DNA from 3 places in the Streptomyces sp. NPDC048417 genome. Region 3 is predicted to be linked to each of the others. Evidence: riboswitches for the same ligand, from Rfam matches in the RefSeq annotation. Region 3 holds a riboswitch; each other region holds the start of a gene.
What was found. Region 3 has a riboswitch for S-adenosylmethionine ahead of AB0D59_RS12360 (putative leader peptide). Riboswitches for the same ligand answer to the same signal wherever they lie in the genome.
Positions count from the first base shown of each region.

Region 1: linked by a shared signal. The riboswitch ahead of AB0D59_RS03880 (amino acid ABC transporter permease) and the one ahead of AB0D59_RS12360 (putative leader peptide) in region 3 are both predicted to bind S-adenosylmethionine.
Region 2: linked by a shared signal. The riboswitch ahead of AB0D59_RS21845 (aminotransferase class V-fold PLP-dependent enzyme) and the one ahead of AB0D59_RS12360 (putative leader peptide) in region 3 are both predicted to bind S-adenosylmethionine.

Region 1 is NZ_JBEZKI010000002.1:273,184-278,067, forward strand. Features, by position in the region: gene AB0D59_RS03875 (amino acid ABC transporter ATP-binding protein) at 1-135, opposite strand, end outside; gene AB0D59_RS03880 (amino acid ABC transporter permease) at 132-1,112, opposite strand; SAM riboswitch class IV at 1,514-1,637, opposite strand; gene AB0D59_RS03885 (glutathione S-transferase C-terminal domain-containing protein) at 1,715-2,587, opposite strand; gene AB0D59_RS03890 (putative leader peptide) at 2,709-2,840, opposite strand; gene AB0D59_RS03895 (hypothetical protein) at 3,001-3,258, shown strand; gene AB0D59_RS03900 (hypothetical protein) at 3,401-4,210, shown strand; gene AB0D59_RS03905 (DUF2218 domain-containing protein) at 4,212-4,550, opposite strand; gene AB0D59_RS03910 (hypothetical protein) at 4,782-4,884, opposite strand, start outside.
Region 2 is NZ_JBEZKI010000013.1:197,665-202,548, forward strand. Features, by position in the region: gene AB0D59_RS21825 (hypothetical protein) at 1-138, opposite strand, end outside; gene AB0D59_RS21830 (rhomboid family intramembrane serine protease) at 291-1,034, shown strand; gene AB0D59_RS21835 (Lrp/AsnC ligand binding domain-containing protein) at 1,031-1,312, shown strand; gene AB0D59_RS21840 (hypothetical protein) at 1,338-2,003, opposite strand; gene AB0D59_RS21845 (aminotransferase class V-fold PLP-dependent enzyme) at 2,144-3,523, opposite strand; SAM riboswitch class IV at 3,702-3,818, opposite strand; gene trpD (anthranilate phosphoribosyltransferase) at 4,042-4,884, opposite strand, start outside.
Region 3 is NZ_JBEZKI010000006.1:286,546-291,429, reverse strand. Features, by position in the region: gene egtA (ergothioneine biosynthesis glutamate--cysteine ligase EgtA) at 1-54, opposite strand, end outside; gene AB0D59_RS12370 (DUF1684 domain-containing protein) at 414-1,235, shown strand; gene AB0D59_RS12365 (DUF427 domain-containing protein) at 1,445-2,260, opposite strand; SAM riboswitch class IV at 2,719-2,832, shown strand; gene AB0D59_RS12360 (putative leader peptide) at 2,811-2,984, shown strand; gene AB0D59_RS12355 (ABC transporter substrate-binding protein) at 3,221-4,840, shown strand; gene AB0D59_RS12350 (ABC transporter permease) at 4,844-4,884, shown strand, end outside.

The DNA of each region.
Region 1 (4,884 bases), on a different contig from region 3:
CGGGCCGAGGATGACGGTGACCTCGCCGGGGCGGACGGTCAGGTCGACGCCGTCGAGGACGCGGTGGGCTCCGTACGACTTGTGGACGTCGTGGATCTCCAGGGCGGCGGGCGCGATGTCCGGTGCGGTGGTCATGCGGCGGCCTCCCGGCGTATCCGTTCCCGCAGGTCGCCGAGGCCGGTGCGGAGTTTCTGGAGGGGGGTCGGCGGCAGCGTGCGGGTGGCGCCGCGGGCGAAGTACCGCTCGACGTAGAACTGGACGACGGAGACGGCGCTGGTCAGGATCAGGTACCAGACGGTGGCCACGAGCAGCAGCGGCACGATGTCGCCGGGATAGGTGCTGCCCATGGACTGCACCGAGCCGAAGAGGTCGAGCAGCGAGACGTAGAACACCAGGGACGTGCCCTTGATCAGCCCGATGAGCTGGTTGACGTAGTTCGGCACGATGGAGCGCAGGGCCTGCGGGAAGACGATCCGGGTGAACTGGTAGCTCTTGGGCAGACCGAGCGCGTCGGCCGCCTCGTGCTGGCCCTGGTCGACGGAGAGGATGCCGCCGCGCACCACCTCGGCCGCGTAGGCCGCCTCGTTGAGGCTGAGGCCGACCACGGCGACCACCATGTCGGTGGCGAGCTTGGACTCGTCGAAGCTGACGAAGGACGGGCCGAAGGGCACGCCCAGGCTCAACGTCTGGTACAGGGCCGAGAAGTTGTAGAGGAAGATCAGCAGAACGATCAGCGGGATCGAGCGGAACAGCCAGGTGTAGGTCCAGCTCACCGCCCGCAGCACGGGGCTGCCGGAGAGCCGGGCGACGGCCAGCACGACGCCACCGAGGAGGCCCAGCACGGCGCTGAGCGCGGCGACTTCGAGGGTGATGACGAGGCCGTCGAGGATGGTGGGCCGCAGGAACCAGTAGCGGAACCGGTCCCACTGATAGAAGGGGTTGGTGGCCAGTCCGTGCGCGAACTGCGCGACGACCACCAGGACGACGGCGGTGGCGATCCACCGCCCGGGTCGGCGCAGCGGCTGAACTCGCTGGGCACCCAACGGCTTTGACGGTACGTCAGTGCGTGGTGGCGCCTCGGCTACGGACAGGGCGCCTGGGGGTTCACTCATGGTGGGCTCCGGCGGAGTCGGACACCCCGGATCACACGGCCGGGGCCGCGGCACCGGGCCGCGTTCGGGCACGGCACGGATGCGCGGAGGCGCGCGGGACACGGGATGGGGCGGGCGGCTGCGCACCGGGGCGGCCGGTGCTTCGTCAGAGACGCTGGGGCGCGAGGCTGTGGGAGCCGTGCTGCGGGCGAGGCGGAAAGGCCTGGTCAGACCCGACAGCGGGCACAGCCCGGTGCGGTACACGCGCTACACAGGGCGCTGTTGACACGGAGCAGGTCGACGGCGCGGTCGGCGACGAGAGGGCTCGGATACGGGCGTACGCAGCCCGAGGTGCGGCGCTGGGCCGTCCTGGAAGCTGCGTACATGTCCGTCACCTGTCACTGTCGAGCCGGCCCCGGGGGGCCTCGCGCTTACCGAATCGTCGCTTGCCGAAACGTCATCGGTCCGGTCGTCACCTGGGGCACCCCACCGCGATGCGAGGGTTGCCGGTCAGCAAGCCAGGGCTTGACGCTGACGCTCTTGACCGTTCTGGTTCGCAAGTAACGCAGTTGCCCGAACGAATGTCAACGCCTGTCCGACTGGCGGAACGGTTCGGGCCGCTCTCACCTGCGCGGAACGCCGGGGGTGTCCGCCGCATGGCCCGCCCAGTCCAGGATCTGGACGGCCGCGCCGGCGGCTTCCAGACCCTGGCAACGGCCGTGGTGACGGCGGGCGATGCCGTCGAGGTCGAGGTGGGCGCCGAAGGCCGGGCGGGCGGCCAGCCGGCGGGCGTAGGCCCACAGCACCGGGTGGCCGGCGACGGCGTGCACGGCGGAGGCGTCCAGGTGGTTGCGGTGCACGGTGTCGAGTTGCACCAGGGTCACCCACAACTCGACGTCCGCTGCCGTGAGTTGCCCGCCGACCAGGAACTCCGCGCCGGTCAGCCGACGCTCCAGCTCGTCCAGGGCGGCGAGCAGCACCTCAAGCGCCGCCGGGTCGCCGCCCGCTCGGCCGGCGTGCTGCGCCGCCTGCTCGATGCCCTCGGAGCACAGCCGCTCGACGGCCTCGATCTCGGCCTCGGCACCGCACGGGTACAGCCTGGTGACGCCGTCGCCGAAGTGGCGGTCCAGGTCGCGCAGGATGTCCCGGCTGTGGGTGCTGACGATACGGCCGGACCAGTCGTCGCTGAGCACGGGTGCGAGGGCCGGTCCCGAGTAGTGGTGGGCGCTCGCCTCGTACAGCGGGCGCAGCGCCGTGTGGCTGCCGTCCGGACAGTCCGGGACGGCGGGCAGATAGGTGACCGGACAACAGTCGTCGAGGGCCAGCAGGCTGTGGCCGACGGCGATGCGGAGGCCGTCGGGACAGGCGGTGGCGAGGTGGAGCCGGTAGCGGCGCGGCACGGCGTAGTGGCCGCTGCGCGCGTCCCGGCCGATGCGCCCGCGGAAGGCGGGGGTGGCCCGGACGGACGGGAGGGCGGCGAACGGAGTGATGGACATGCGTCTCCCCGGGGGTGCGGACGCGCGGACGTACGCGCGGCGGAAGCGTTCGTCGGTGGGTGGGCGTTCGGCGGGTGCGGCCGACGGCGGGCGCTCGGCCGGTACGGCCGGGAGCGGGGGCTCAGCCGGTGCGGCTGATGGCGCTGCACACGCGCAGCAGGTCGATGTGCAGGCGGGAGGTGAGCAGCGGGACGGGGCAGGGCGTACGGCTCTCTCGGCGCTGCCTGCCGGTGACCGTGCGCAGCCGACCCATCTTTCCCTACCTTTTCACTAGGATTCCCACCTGGAGTGTCGATCGGCCTCCGCGTGCCGTCAAGGGGGCGTCCACGCCTGGGACACCCGGCCCCGGCTTGCCGCCGGGCGGGAGCGGTTGTCCGCTGGAGAGGCAGGCCGAGTGACAGGAGCCGGATGCGATGAGCGAGCCCCCGGGTCCCGGGCCGGTGCCCGGTGCCGTGCCCGAGACCTTCGCGTTCGGCTGCGGGCGGTGCGGCACGGCCTGGGAGGCGACCTTCCAGGCCGTGTTCTTCACCGACCCGATCGCCGACCCGGACCTGCAGAGCACCCAGGAGTACGTGGACGAGGCCGGCCGGGCCGTGCGGTCGCCGCTCACCGACGCGGTGTGCCCGCGCTGCGGCAGCCGGAAGGTGCGGATCACGGCCCCCGGATCATGACGCTCACCCGAACGACACGTGCGGGTGGTCGGCGGCCGTGCCGGATGGTGGCGTGGAGGGACGTACCGCCGTCGTCCGCGGAGTGACGCAGCACCGCTGCCCCCGCGGAGTGACGTACCGCGTTCCCGAGGAGGCAGTCGCGATGATCCGTCCGTCCCGACCCGTGCGTGTTCTCGCCTCGGCCCTGGCGGCGGGGATTCTGCTCGCCACGGCGGCCTGTACGGACCAGAGCGGCGGCCTCGAGGCGGTGCCCGTCTCACCGGCCGGCGAGCACTCCCCCGCGTCCCCGTCTGCGACCCCCGCCCTCACCCGGGCGGGCGCGCAGGCCGCGCTGATCACACCGGCCGACATCGAGGACAACTGGCAGCTGGCCAAAGACGCGGCGACCTGGCGCAACTCGATGCTGGTCGGCAAGGTCGACGTGGCCGACTTCCTCACGGCCAAGTCCGACGCCGCCGACTGCCAGCACCTCCTGGACGGCCTCTACTCCGACAGCCTCCTCGGCCGCGCCTTGGGCGCCTCCGGGCTGCGCGGGTTCACCTCGGAGGACGCCCGGATGCTGTACCAGGTCGGCGACTACGGCTCGGCGAACCTGGACGCCACGCTGGCCTGGCTGAAGACCCTGCCGGACGAGTGCGCCCAGTTCACCGCCACCGGCAAGGACGGCGGCAAGCGGACCGTGCAGGTCGTCTCGGCGAAGGTGCCGAAGTCGGGCGACGCGCGCGAGGCCCTGACGGTGACCGTCCAGGGCAACGCCAACGGCCAGTCCGCCACCTACACCACGGACGTGGCGGTGCTGCGCATCGGCGCCTCCGGGGCGGCGGTCACCAACGGCGGCCTGTCCGGCGTCGACCACGACAGCACCGCGCTGGCCGTGCAGACCGGCGCCCAGCGCCTCAAGGACGTCCTGTCCGGCAAGACCCCGGCACCGATGCCGAGCCAGTTCGACTAGCTCAGTGCGGCTGCGGGGCCTCGGAGTTGGTCTGGATGGTGCCCGGGTCACCGTTGTCGCGGTGCCATTCGACGACGAGTTCGTCGCGGGTACCGAAGCGGACCAGGTGGCGGCCGACGACGTCCTCCAGGAGGTCGAGGTTCTCCGGGTCCGTCTCCACGGCGAGCAGCAGGGCACCCTCAGTGGCGGTGAGGGTGCCGGTGCCGTTCTGGAAGACGATCCCGCCGGTGCCGGTCTCCTCGTCCCAGCTGGTCCGGGAGCGGCGTCCGAGGTGGGAGGCGAGCTGCTTGGCGTAGCGGGCGGGGCGGTCGGTGGTGACGCGGGCTTCGGAGCGGGCCATCAGGGACTCCCGGTACTGCGAGCGGGCATACGGTGACGGGCTCACGCTACGTCGGGGTGGGGGGTGCGGCGCCGTACCGGAGTCCGCAAGCTATGCATGCCGGTCGTGTCACCTGAACCCCGTCAGGGCACCTGAACATCATCCACTCGTTCGGATGCGCACCGATCGGCGATCACCGCGAGCGAATCAGCACATCCGTGATCGCGGAAGGCCGCTGCGACCCGTCGCGGCCTACTCGTACCCGACGACCTCGAAGTCCTTGCTGACGAACACATGGTGCGGCCAGTTGACGCTGATGTTGTGCACCTCGTACTCGCCGTCGGCCAGTTGGACG
Region 2 (4,884 bases), on a different contig from region 3:
CTCGACCTTGGGCTCACCGGCCAGGTCGAGGTGCACGTACTCCACGACCTTCGACGAGCGGGTCACGTCGAAGCGCGTGAGGTTGCCGCAGAGGGTGCAGCGCCACCGCGTCGTGGCAGTCGGCAGGGGAACCGTCATCGTGGCTGTTCGCTTCCTTCTAGTGTCCGTGACGCGCCGTCCCGACGCGTGTGGCTCGTTACCCTACGGCCTGGCGAGTACTCGACGCCGCCCTGTCCGCGGCGGCGAGGCGATCTGCACCGGTGCATCCCGTTACGCCATGCTCTATGTCCATGATCGGCAACTGGAACACGACGGCCGTCCGGACCTTGCGGAGCCTGCGGAACACGTCGGCACCCATGACGTACACCCTGATCGCCGTGTGCTGCCTGATCTTCGTGCTCGGCCCGGCGTCCGGCTTCACCCCGTCCTACGGCACCGGGGACGCCCTGGCGGCCGCCCAGCGCGCGTACTTCCGGCGCTGGGGGGTGGTTCCCGCCGACGTGTTCGACGGTCCGGCGCGGGAGGCGCTCACCCCGGCCACGGCGCTGTTCATCCACGGCAGCTGGGTGCACCTGCTCGGCAACATGCTCTTCCTCTTCGTCTTCGGGGCGATGACCGAGGAGCGGATGGGGCGCGTGGAGTTCACCCTCTTCTACATCGGCTGCGGCTATCTCGCGCTGCTCGGCTACGCGGCCGCCAACGCCACGTCCCAGCAGTCGCTGGTGGGGGCGTCCGGGGCGATCTCGGCGGTCCTCGGAGCGTTCCTGTACCTGTTCCCCAGCGCCCGCGTGACCAGTCTTCTGCCGTTCCTCTTCTTCCTGCCGCTCCGGTTCCCGGCCTGGGTGGTGCTGCCCTTCTGGGCGGCCCTGCAGTGGCTCGCCCTGGACCAGGCCCCCTCCGGCCCCGGCGTGGCCTACCTGGCCCACCTGGTCGGCTTCGGGCTCGGCCTCGGCTACGCGTGGGTGCGGTACGGCCGTGGGACTAAAGTGAAGGCCGCCCCAGCTCCGGCACCCGAGGGAGAGAACCAGCCGTGATCACCGCGATCGTCCTCATCAAGACCAGCGTGGACCGGATCCCCGAGATCGCGGAACGGATCGCCGCGCTGGACAGCGTCAGCGAGGTCTTCTCGGTCACCGGTACCTACGACCTGATCGCCATGGTCCGGGTGAAGCAGCACGAGGACCTCGCCGAGGTCATCCCCGGCTCCATCAGCAAGATCCCCGGCGTGGAGGCCACGGACACGCACGTCGCGTTCCGCACGTACTCCCAGCACGACCTGGAGGCGGCCTTCGCCATCGGCCTGGACAGCTGAACCGGCGGTCCAGGCCGGGCGGGCGTCAGTGCCGCAGGGCCGGTGAGCCGACGGGCGCACGTCGCCCGGCACTGCGGTAGGCCGAGACACCCACGGCGAGCAGCCAGTAGCTGAGCATCGCCCCCATCAGGGCGGTGGTGCCCCAGCCGTTCGCCGCGTAGAAGTGCGCGGGGTCGTTGCCGAAGAACACGGACGGCACGAAGGCCAGGTTGACCGCTGCCAGGACGTGGGCGGAACGACCGGTCCAGCGTGGCAGCAGGCCGGTGCGGGAGATCCCGTAACCCACCGCGGTCAGGCAGAGGGCGAGCATCAGGCGGCTGATCGACCCGTACAGGACGTAGGTGCCGCTGACCGCGATGGTCGGGTCGATCGGGTGGTCCGCGGCGATGACCGCGCCGCCTTCCAGTCCGCTGGAGACCAGAGTGATCGTCGCGTACACCAGTCCGGTCGCGAAGGCCATCGAGCCGATCCATTCACTGGCCGGGTCGGCCCGCTTGACCAGTTCGCGGAAGGCCGTCACGAACACGACCACGAACGCCAGCCCGAAGATCCCGACCAGCAGCCTGGTCAGGACGTTCGAGTCCGGCGGCGGACCGGAGTAGACGAAGTACAGCGGTACCTCGACGATGAAGGCGGCCGCCGCGGTGATGGAGGCGAGGCCCGTCAGGCGCCTCGCGACGGTTTCGTTCATGGGTGTGCCCCCGGTTCCAGGTGTCGGATTCCTCGTCGGCCCGTTGCCGACTACATGAATCCTGGCGTTCACGACGCTCCTCGTCGCTGGGCCTGGACACCGGATCGGGGGGTGGTCCTACCGACACCCCCGCGGGTGGGTCAGCTCACCGCCGGGACACAGCGGCCGTCCTCCGTGCGGTACGACCACTTCGCCCCGTCGGTCACCAGTTCCCGCACCGCGTCGACGAAGCGCTCCACGTGCTCGTCCGGCGTGCCCGCCCCGAAGCTCACCCGGATGGCGTTGAGGGACTTCTCGCCGGGTGCCGCCTCCGGCGCCCCGCACTCGCCCTGGGTCTGCGGGTCGGAGCCCAGCAGGGTCCTGACCAGCGGGTGGGCGCAGAAGAGGCCGTCGCGGACCCCGATGCCGTACTCGGCGGAGAGGGCGGCGGCGAAGTGGGAGCTGTTCCAGCCGTCCACCACGAAGCTGATCACTCCGACGCGCGGGGCGTCGTCGCCGAAGAGGGAGAGGACCCGGACCTCGGGAACCTCGGCGAGCCCCGCCCGCACCTTCTCGATCAGGTGCTGCTCGCGGGCGACCAGCGTGTCGAAGCCGGCCTCGGTGAGTGCCTTGCAGGCGGAGGCGATGGAGTAGGCGCCGATGACGTTGGGCGAGCCCGCCTCGTGCCGCGCGGCGCTCTCGTGCCACTCCACGGCCACTCCCCCGTCCTCCCGCCGGGTGACCTTGCGGCTGGCGCCGCCGCCCGCGAGGTAGGGCTCGGCGGCCTGCAGCCAGTCGGCGCGGCCGGCCAGCACGCCGGAGCCGAAGGGGGCGTACAGCTTGTGGCCGGAGAAGGCGACCCAGTCGACGTCCAGGTCCCGGACGGACACGGGGTGGTGCGGGGCCAGCTGGGCGGCGTCCAGGACGATCCGGGCGCCGTGCGCGTGCGCGGCGGCCGCCAGCTCCCGTACGGGCCACAGCTCGCCGGTGACGTTGGACGCGCCGGTGACGCAGACCAGGGCCGGGCCGTGCCCTCCCTCACTGGACACAGTGCGGTCGGCGAGGGCGCGCTCCAGGGTCTCGACGGCCTGCCGCGGGGTGCGGGGCGCGTCGAGGTAGGTGACCCGGGCGTCCTTCCAGGGGAGCAGGCTCGCGTGATGCTCGGTCTCGAAGACGAAGACCTGGCAGTCGGCGGGGACGGCGGCGGCGAGCAGGTTGAGGGAGTCGGTGGTGGAGCGGGTGAAGACCAGCTGGTCGTCGGGGCGGCAGTCGAGGAACTCGGCGACGGTCCGGCGGGCGTTCTCGAAGAGGTCCGTGGAGAGCTGGGAGAGGTAGCCGGCGCCGCGGTGGACGCTGCCGTAGTAGGGGGCGTACGCCGCCACGTCGTCCCAGACCCGCTGGAGGGCGGGGGCGCTGGCCGCGTAGTCGAGGGCCGCGTAGGTGACCTCGCCGCCGGTGACGAGCGGGACGGTGACATCCCCGCCCAGAACGGGCAGCGGGGCACAAAGGGACTGGGCGGTGGCAGCGGTGGCGACAGACATGGCGAACTCCTGTGAGAGGCGAGCGAAATCGCCGGCCGGACGACGCGTCGACGGCACGGGAAAAGGTGAAAGGGGTACGCGGAGGCGGGGCTCGACGCCCTATCGCATTCGCTTGCTCACAGAAGGCTCCCTCGACGACCAGGACCCCTGGGCTGTGCTCATTCAAAAGAGCGTGAGGGGTCCGCGCTTGCCGTAGACCTCGCTGCCTACGGCCTGGTCTTCACCCGGGGCACCCCGCCACGGACGGAGGGTTGCCGGACAGTCGGCCGGGGCCTCATGACTGTCACTCATGACCTGGCAAGAAAAGTAAGTGAAGTGATCGCCGACGCGCAACTCCTGTCCGGATGACGGAACACCGCCAGGGACCGACGCCGGCTCGCCAACGCCGGGAAGGCTGTCTGTGGTTGCGCTCCGGCGCGGCGGGGAGAGGGGGAACTCATCCCCGCCGCAACGGCGGTCAGCCACGACGGCGTAGTCCGGCGGTGCCGTACCGCGCCTCGGCCCGCCGACCGCGGCCCCTACCTGTTCGTCGCCGCCGCCCAGCGCTCCAGCGCCCGCTTGGCCGCGCCCGAGTCGATGGACTCCGCTGCCTTGTCCATGCCGGCGCGGATCTGCTCGGCCAGCGTTCCGGTGCCCGGGTCCAGGGCCACCAGTGCCGCCGCCGAGTTCAACAGGACCGCGTCGCGGACCGGGCCCGTCTCGCCGTCCAGGAGGCGGCGGGCGACCTCCGCGTTGTACGACGGGTCGCCGCCGCGCAGCGCCTCCACCGGGACCAGCTCGATGCCGACGTCCCTCGGGTCGAAGGTCTCCTCGGTGACCTTGCCGTCGCGGACGATCCAGACGTGGGACGTGGCGGTGGTCGTCAGCTCGTCGAGGCCGTCGTCGCCGCGGAAGACCAGCGAGGAGTTGCCGCGCTCGGCGAAGACGCCCGCCACGACCGGTGCCATGCGCGGATCCGCGACGCCGACCGCCTGGGCCCGCACCTGCGCGGGGTTGGTCAGCGGGCCGAGGATGTTGAACACCGTGCGGATGCCCAGCTGGCCGCGGGCCGCGCCCGCATGGCGCAGCGCCGGGTGGAACTTGACGGCGAAGCAGAAGGTGATGCCGGCCTCCTCGGCGACCTCGGCGACCCGCCGCGGGGTCAGGTCGAGGTTGACGCCGAGCTTCTCCAGCACGTCCGAGGCACCGGACGCGGAGGACGCCGCCCGGTTGCCGTGCTTGACGACCTTCGCCCCGGTGCCGGCCACCACCAGCGCCGACATCGTGGAGATGTTCACCGTCTTGGCGCCGTCGCCGCCGGTGCCGACGATGTCGACCGTGCGGCCCGGTACCTCGATGACGTTGGCGTGCGCGTACATCGT
Region 3 (4,884 bases):
CTCGTGTTCGCTGACAGCAGGACCGTCAGCGCCGCACTCCGGTGAAACCGACATCCGCGAGCCTCCTGAGCCGCCTCAGGGCCGTCGGGGCTCCGACGTCCGCTGCGCGTACCGCTGTGCCTGCTGCCAGGGTCCGCCGTCCTGCCCTGTCATGACAAGAGCGCACTTTCCAGACGACCGGGCATGCGGCGACCCGCAACGGACGACCCGGGAGGTCCCGGGCCACCCTCAGCCCGTCTGGGCCCATGACCGGTCGTCCCGGCGTACCTTGCGCAGGATGCGCGACGGAGCAACTGCTCGTCCGGTCGATGGGCTGGCGGCCCTTGGCCAGGAACGACTCGGCCCTGGCGGGATGATCCGTGCAGGCGCGGCTGTTGCACGAAGGACAGGACATGCAGCGGGAGGGAGCCGACATGACCGTCCAGGACGTCGACCGGATGAGCTTCGTACAGGAGTGGGAGGAGTGGCACCGGCAGAAGGAGGCGGTGCTGGCCGGCCCGCACGGGTTCCTCGCGATCACCGGCCTCCACTGGCTCAGCGACGAGCCCACCCGGTTCGAGGACGCGCCCGGTGCCTGGTCGAGCACCGCCGACGGCGTGGTCGTGGAGTTGGACGAGGGCGAGGAGGTGGCCATCGACGAGCAGATCGTGCACGGCCGCCACGACTTCGGCGTCCTCGCCGAACGCGCCAGTGTGTACGTCAGCTGGGGCGACGCGGTGATCGAGGTCGCCAAACGCGGCGGACACGACATCGTGCGCCCCCGCCACCCCGGCAACGCGCTGCGTACGGCGTTCACCGGGACACCTGCCTACGAGCCCGACGCACGCTGGGTGCTCTCCGGCCGCTTCCTGCCCTTCGACACCCCGCGCCCGGTGACGGTCGGTGCCGCCGTCGAGGGTCTGGAGCATGTCTACGACTCCCCCGGCCAGGTCGAGTTCGAACTGGAGGGCACTGCGCACCGGCTCACCGCGTTCAGCGGCCGGACGCCCGGAGCCCTGATGGTGCTGTTCACCGACAGGACCTCCGGTGTGACCACCTACGCGGCGAACCGCTCCCTCCAGATCCCCGCCCCCGACGCCGAGGGCAGGGTGACGATCGACTTCAACCGCGCCGCCAACCTGCCCTGCGCCTACACGGACCTGGCCACCTGCCCGCTGCCGCCGACCGAGAACCGCCTGCCGGTCGGGATCGAGACGGGCGAGAAGATCCCGCTGGAGCGCGGCGGACGCCCCTGACGGGACGCGCGTCTCCCGGCCCCCCCGCCGCCGTAGCCGTGGTCCGCGGTCGGCGGCGGGGGCTGTCCGCGGGTGCCGGCCGCCGCGATCCCGTGGTCCGGGCGGCGGCAGCGCCGGGCCCGGTTGTCCGGTGACGCCACCGGCCGTGGCGGTGTGGCCGACCGTGGACCGGCGCACCCCGTCGAGACGGATGCGGCGGTCGTCTCCCGTCAGGTGTGCTGTTGCTCCGAGAGCGCCTTGGTGAAGTGGGTGACGGGGCGCGCCACCCGTTCCCCGTCGAGGGTGATGTCGACCGCCTCGTTGTAGAAGGCGAGGAGCCCCTGGACGGCACCGACCGCGGGCAGCGGGTCCGGGTAGCTCCAGACGACGTTGGGCGGGACGTCGGCCGCAGCGCGCCACGACCAGTACTCGGCGGTGCCCTTGTAGGGGCAGCCGGTGTGATGGTCGGTGGCTTCGAGCAGGTCGAGGCGGACGTCCTCGCGCGGGACGTAGTAGCGGGTGGGCAGACCGGTCTCGAAGAGCAGGACCGGCCGGCGGGTGTCCGCGACGACCGTGCCGTCGATCTCGACCACCAGGTGACGGCTGCTGGGGATGGCGTCCACCCGCTTGTGCGGGTCACGGGGGTGGATGAAGATCTCTTCCTCCTCCTCGTACCAGTGGTCCAGGCCCCGCCCGACACGCCGGAACCACTCGAAGGCGATGTGATCGGCCAGGTCGGCGGCCGGGAAGGTCCAGGCGGCGTTCTCCAGCAGTTCGCCGTCGACCTCGACGTCGTAGAAGATCTGCGAGCCCGTGTGCGTACCGGTCGGCGGGTTCTTGGCGGGGCGGAGGAGTTCCTCGCGCACCTCCGCGCGCGGGAACGCGTACAGCGGTACGGGAACACCGGGCTCCCAGACGAGGACGGGGTGGCGGCTGTCGACGACCGTGACGTCACTCTTACGGCCGCGCACCCAGCGTTCGCTCGGCTCCCACAGGAGCCCCTCGGGGGTGGTCCGCACGGTCTGCGCGGTGGGGAATGGGGACATGACCGGCTCTCCTTCGGCTTGCTCAAGCGGTGACTTCGGCTTGCTCACGCGCTGAGTTCGGCGACGTAGGGACGGTTCTCCGGCCAGGCCGCTGGCTGCTCGGGGCGGCCGAAGACCCGTGGGTACTCCACTGGCACGCTCCCACACCGAGACGGGTTCGAAGGCGGCACGAGTCTCCCGCGCCCGTTGCCGGATCCACTTCGAGGAGAAGGAGCTGAACTGAAAAGAGCGAGTGGTCAGCGACAGGTCTGGGCGAACTGGTCGGCGCGGCGGCCCGCCCAGAACGGGTCGAGCGGCACGGCGCGTGCCTGACCTGCGGTCTCCATGGCCGGATCAAAGCACACGGCACAAGGTGCGTCCACCATGCGTCCCGGCACGTGAGACGGTCGCGTCTTCTCAAACCGCCAGTCCGGGTGCGGCATTGACGTACGCCAAAACCGATCCGTACGATCGCCAACGGCATTGAGTGTCAGCGTCAAGCCCTGGCTCGCTGACCGGCAACCCTCCCGCGCGGTGGGGTGCTCCAGGTGAAAGCCCGGCGGGATCACCGATGACTCCCGCAAGCGCGTGCCCCCGTGACCGGGGCCGGAGACGAGGAGGGACCGGCATGCGACACAGCGATGACCCGGCTGCCTCCCCCGCCGACGCCACGGCGTACTCCCGGCTCTCGCGTCGGCGTCACATCGATCTGAAGCGCTCGACCAGCTGCCTCTGTCGGCTCTGACCGGTCCGCCTGCCGCCGGCTGACCTCCGTCACCGGCCACGGCCCCTTCGCGCCGCCCTTCCCCTCGCCACCGGTCCCCGGTGTCGTCCACGTGCCCTCCGTTCGCCTTCCGTCTGCACAGCGCTTCCCCCGGCCGGCGCCGATCCGGCGGGGGCCGCACGCCCCTGCACGGCCGTGCCTCGCGCCCCGCAGCCCGGCACCCCGTGCCGGGTGCCACGAGTAGGAGAAAGCCCTCCGTGACTGCACTCCCGGATTTCAGACCCTCCCGATGGGCGCCCCTGGCCGCGCTCCTGACCACCAGCGTCCTGCTGACCGCGTGCGGTTCGGGCGACGACGGCTCCGGCGGCGGAAGCGGCCAGGCGAAGTCCGGCGGCACCCTGACCTTCGCGGTGGGCTCCGACGCCGGCTGCGTGGATCCGCAGCAGGTCGGCAGCAACGACACCATCTACTCGGTGCGCCAGATCGTGGACTCCCTGACCGACCAGGACCCGAAGACCGGCAAGATCGTGCCGTGGCTCGCCAAGAGCTGGGACATCAGCACCGACGCGACGACGTTCACCTTCCATCTGCGGTCGGGGGTCACCTTCAGCGACGGGTCCAAGCTGACCGCGCAGGTGGTCAAGGACAACTTCGACGCGGTGCCGGACCTCGGCGCCCTGGGCACCCTCGCCGAGGGCTATCTGAGCGGTGTCAAGAGCACCAGCGTGATCGACCCGCTCACCGTCAAGGTGGCCTTCAAGCAGCCCAACGCCCAGTTCCTGCAGGCGACTTCGACCCACTCGCTGGGCATCGAGTCGTCGGCGAGCGTGCGGAAGTCCCCGCAGCAGAAGTGCAGTGACGGCGTGGTCGGCTCCGGGCCGTTCGTGCTGAAGCAGTACGTGCAGAACCAGTCGGTCACCCTGGCCAGGCGAACCGGGTACGGCTGGGGTTCCTCGCTGTGGTCGAAGAAGGGCGAGGCCTACCTGGACAAGCTGGTGTTCAAGGTCGTGCCCGAGGCGGGGGTGCGGGCCGGCAGTCTCCAGTCCGGGCAGGTGGACGTGATCAGCAGCGTCGGCAAGGCCAACGAGGCGGCGCTCAAGGGCGGCCAGGTCGCCCTCCGGAGCCGGGCCAACCCCGGCGTGGTGTTCGGTCTGGGACTCAACAACTCGCGGCCCCTGCTGAAGGACGCGAAGGTGCGCCAGGCGATCCTGGCCGCCGTCGACCGCAAGCAGATCGCGGACACCGTCTTCCCGACCGGCACCCAGCCGGCGACCAGCATCCTGGCGCACACCACGCCCGACTACACCGACCTCTCCACTGACCTCGCCTTCGACGCGGCCAAGGCCAAGTCCCTGCTGGACGAGGCCGGTTGGAAGTCCGGCGGCGACGGAGTCCGCACCAAGGGCGGTAAGAAGCTGAGCCTGACCATCAGCTGGTTCCCCAACGCGGCCACCAACCAGCCCGCGCTGGAGCTGGTCCAGCAGCAGCTCAAGGCCGTCGGGATCGACGTGGTGCTCAAGCAGCTCCCGGTCACCCAGTTCGCCACCACGCTCCAGTCGGGTGACTTCGACGTGGTGTGGGGGAACACGACCCGCGCCGACCCGGACATCCTGCGCAGCTCCTTCTCCACCCAGCTGGCCAACTTCTACCACCTGCCCGCCAGTTCGCTGGACACGGCACTGTCCTCGCAGGCCGCGACCACGGACACCGCGAAGCGCAGGCAGCTGGTCGCTCAGGCGCAGCGGCTGCTCGTGCAGAACGCGTACGACGTGCCGGTGGTGGAGCTCCAGACCCAGCTCGGCGTCTCGAACAAGGTGCACGACCTCACATTCGACTCCGGCAGCCGCGTCCAGCTGCACGACACCTGGATCGGCTAGCGGATGCGCCGCTATGTGATCAAACGGCTGGCGCAGGCGGTCGG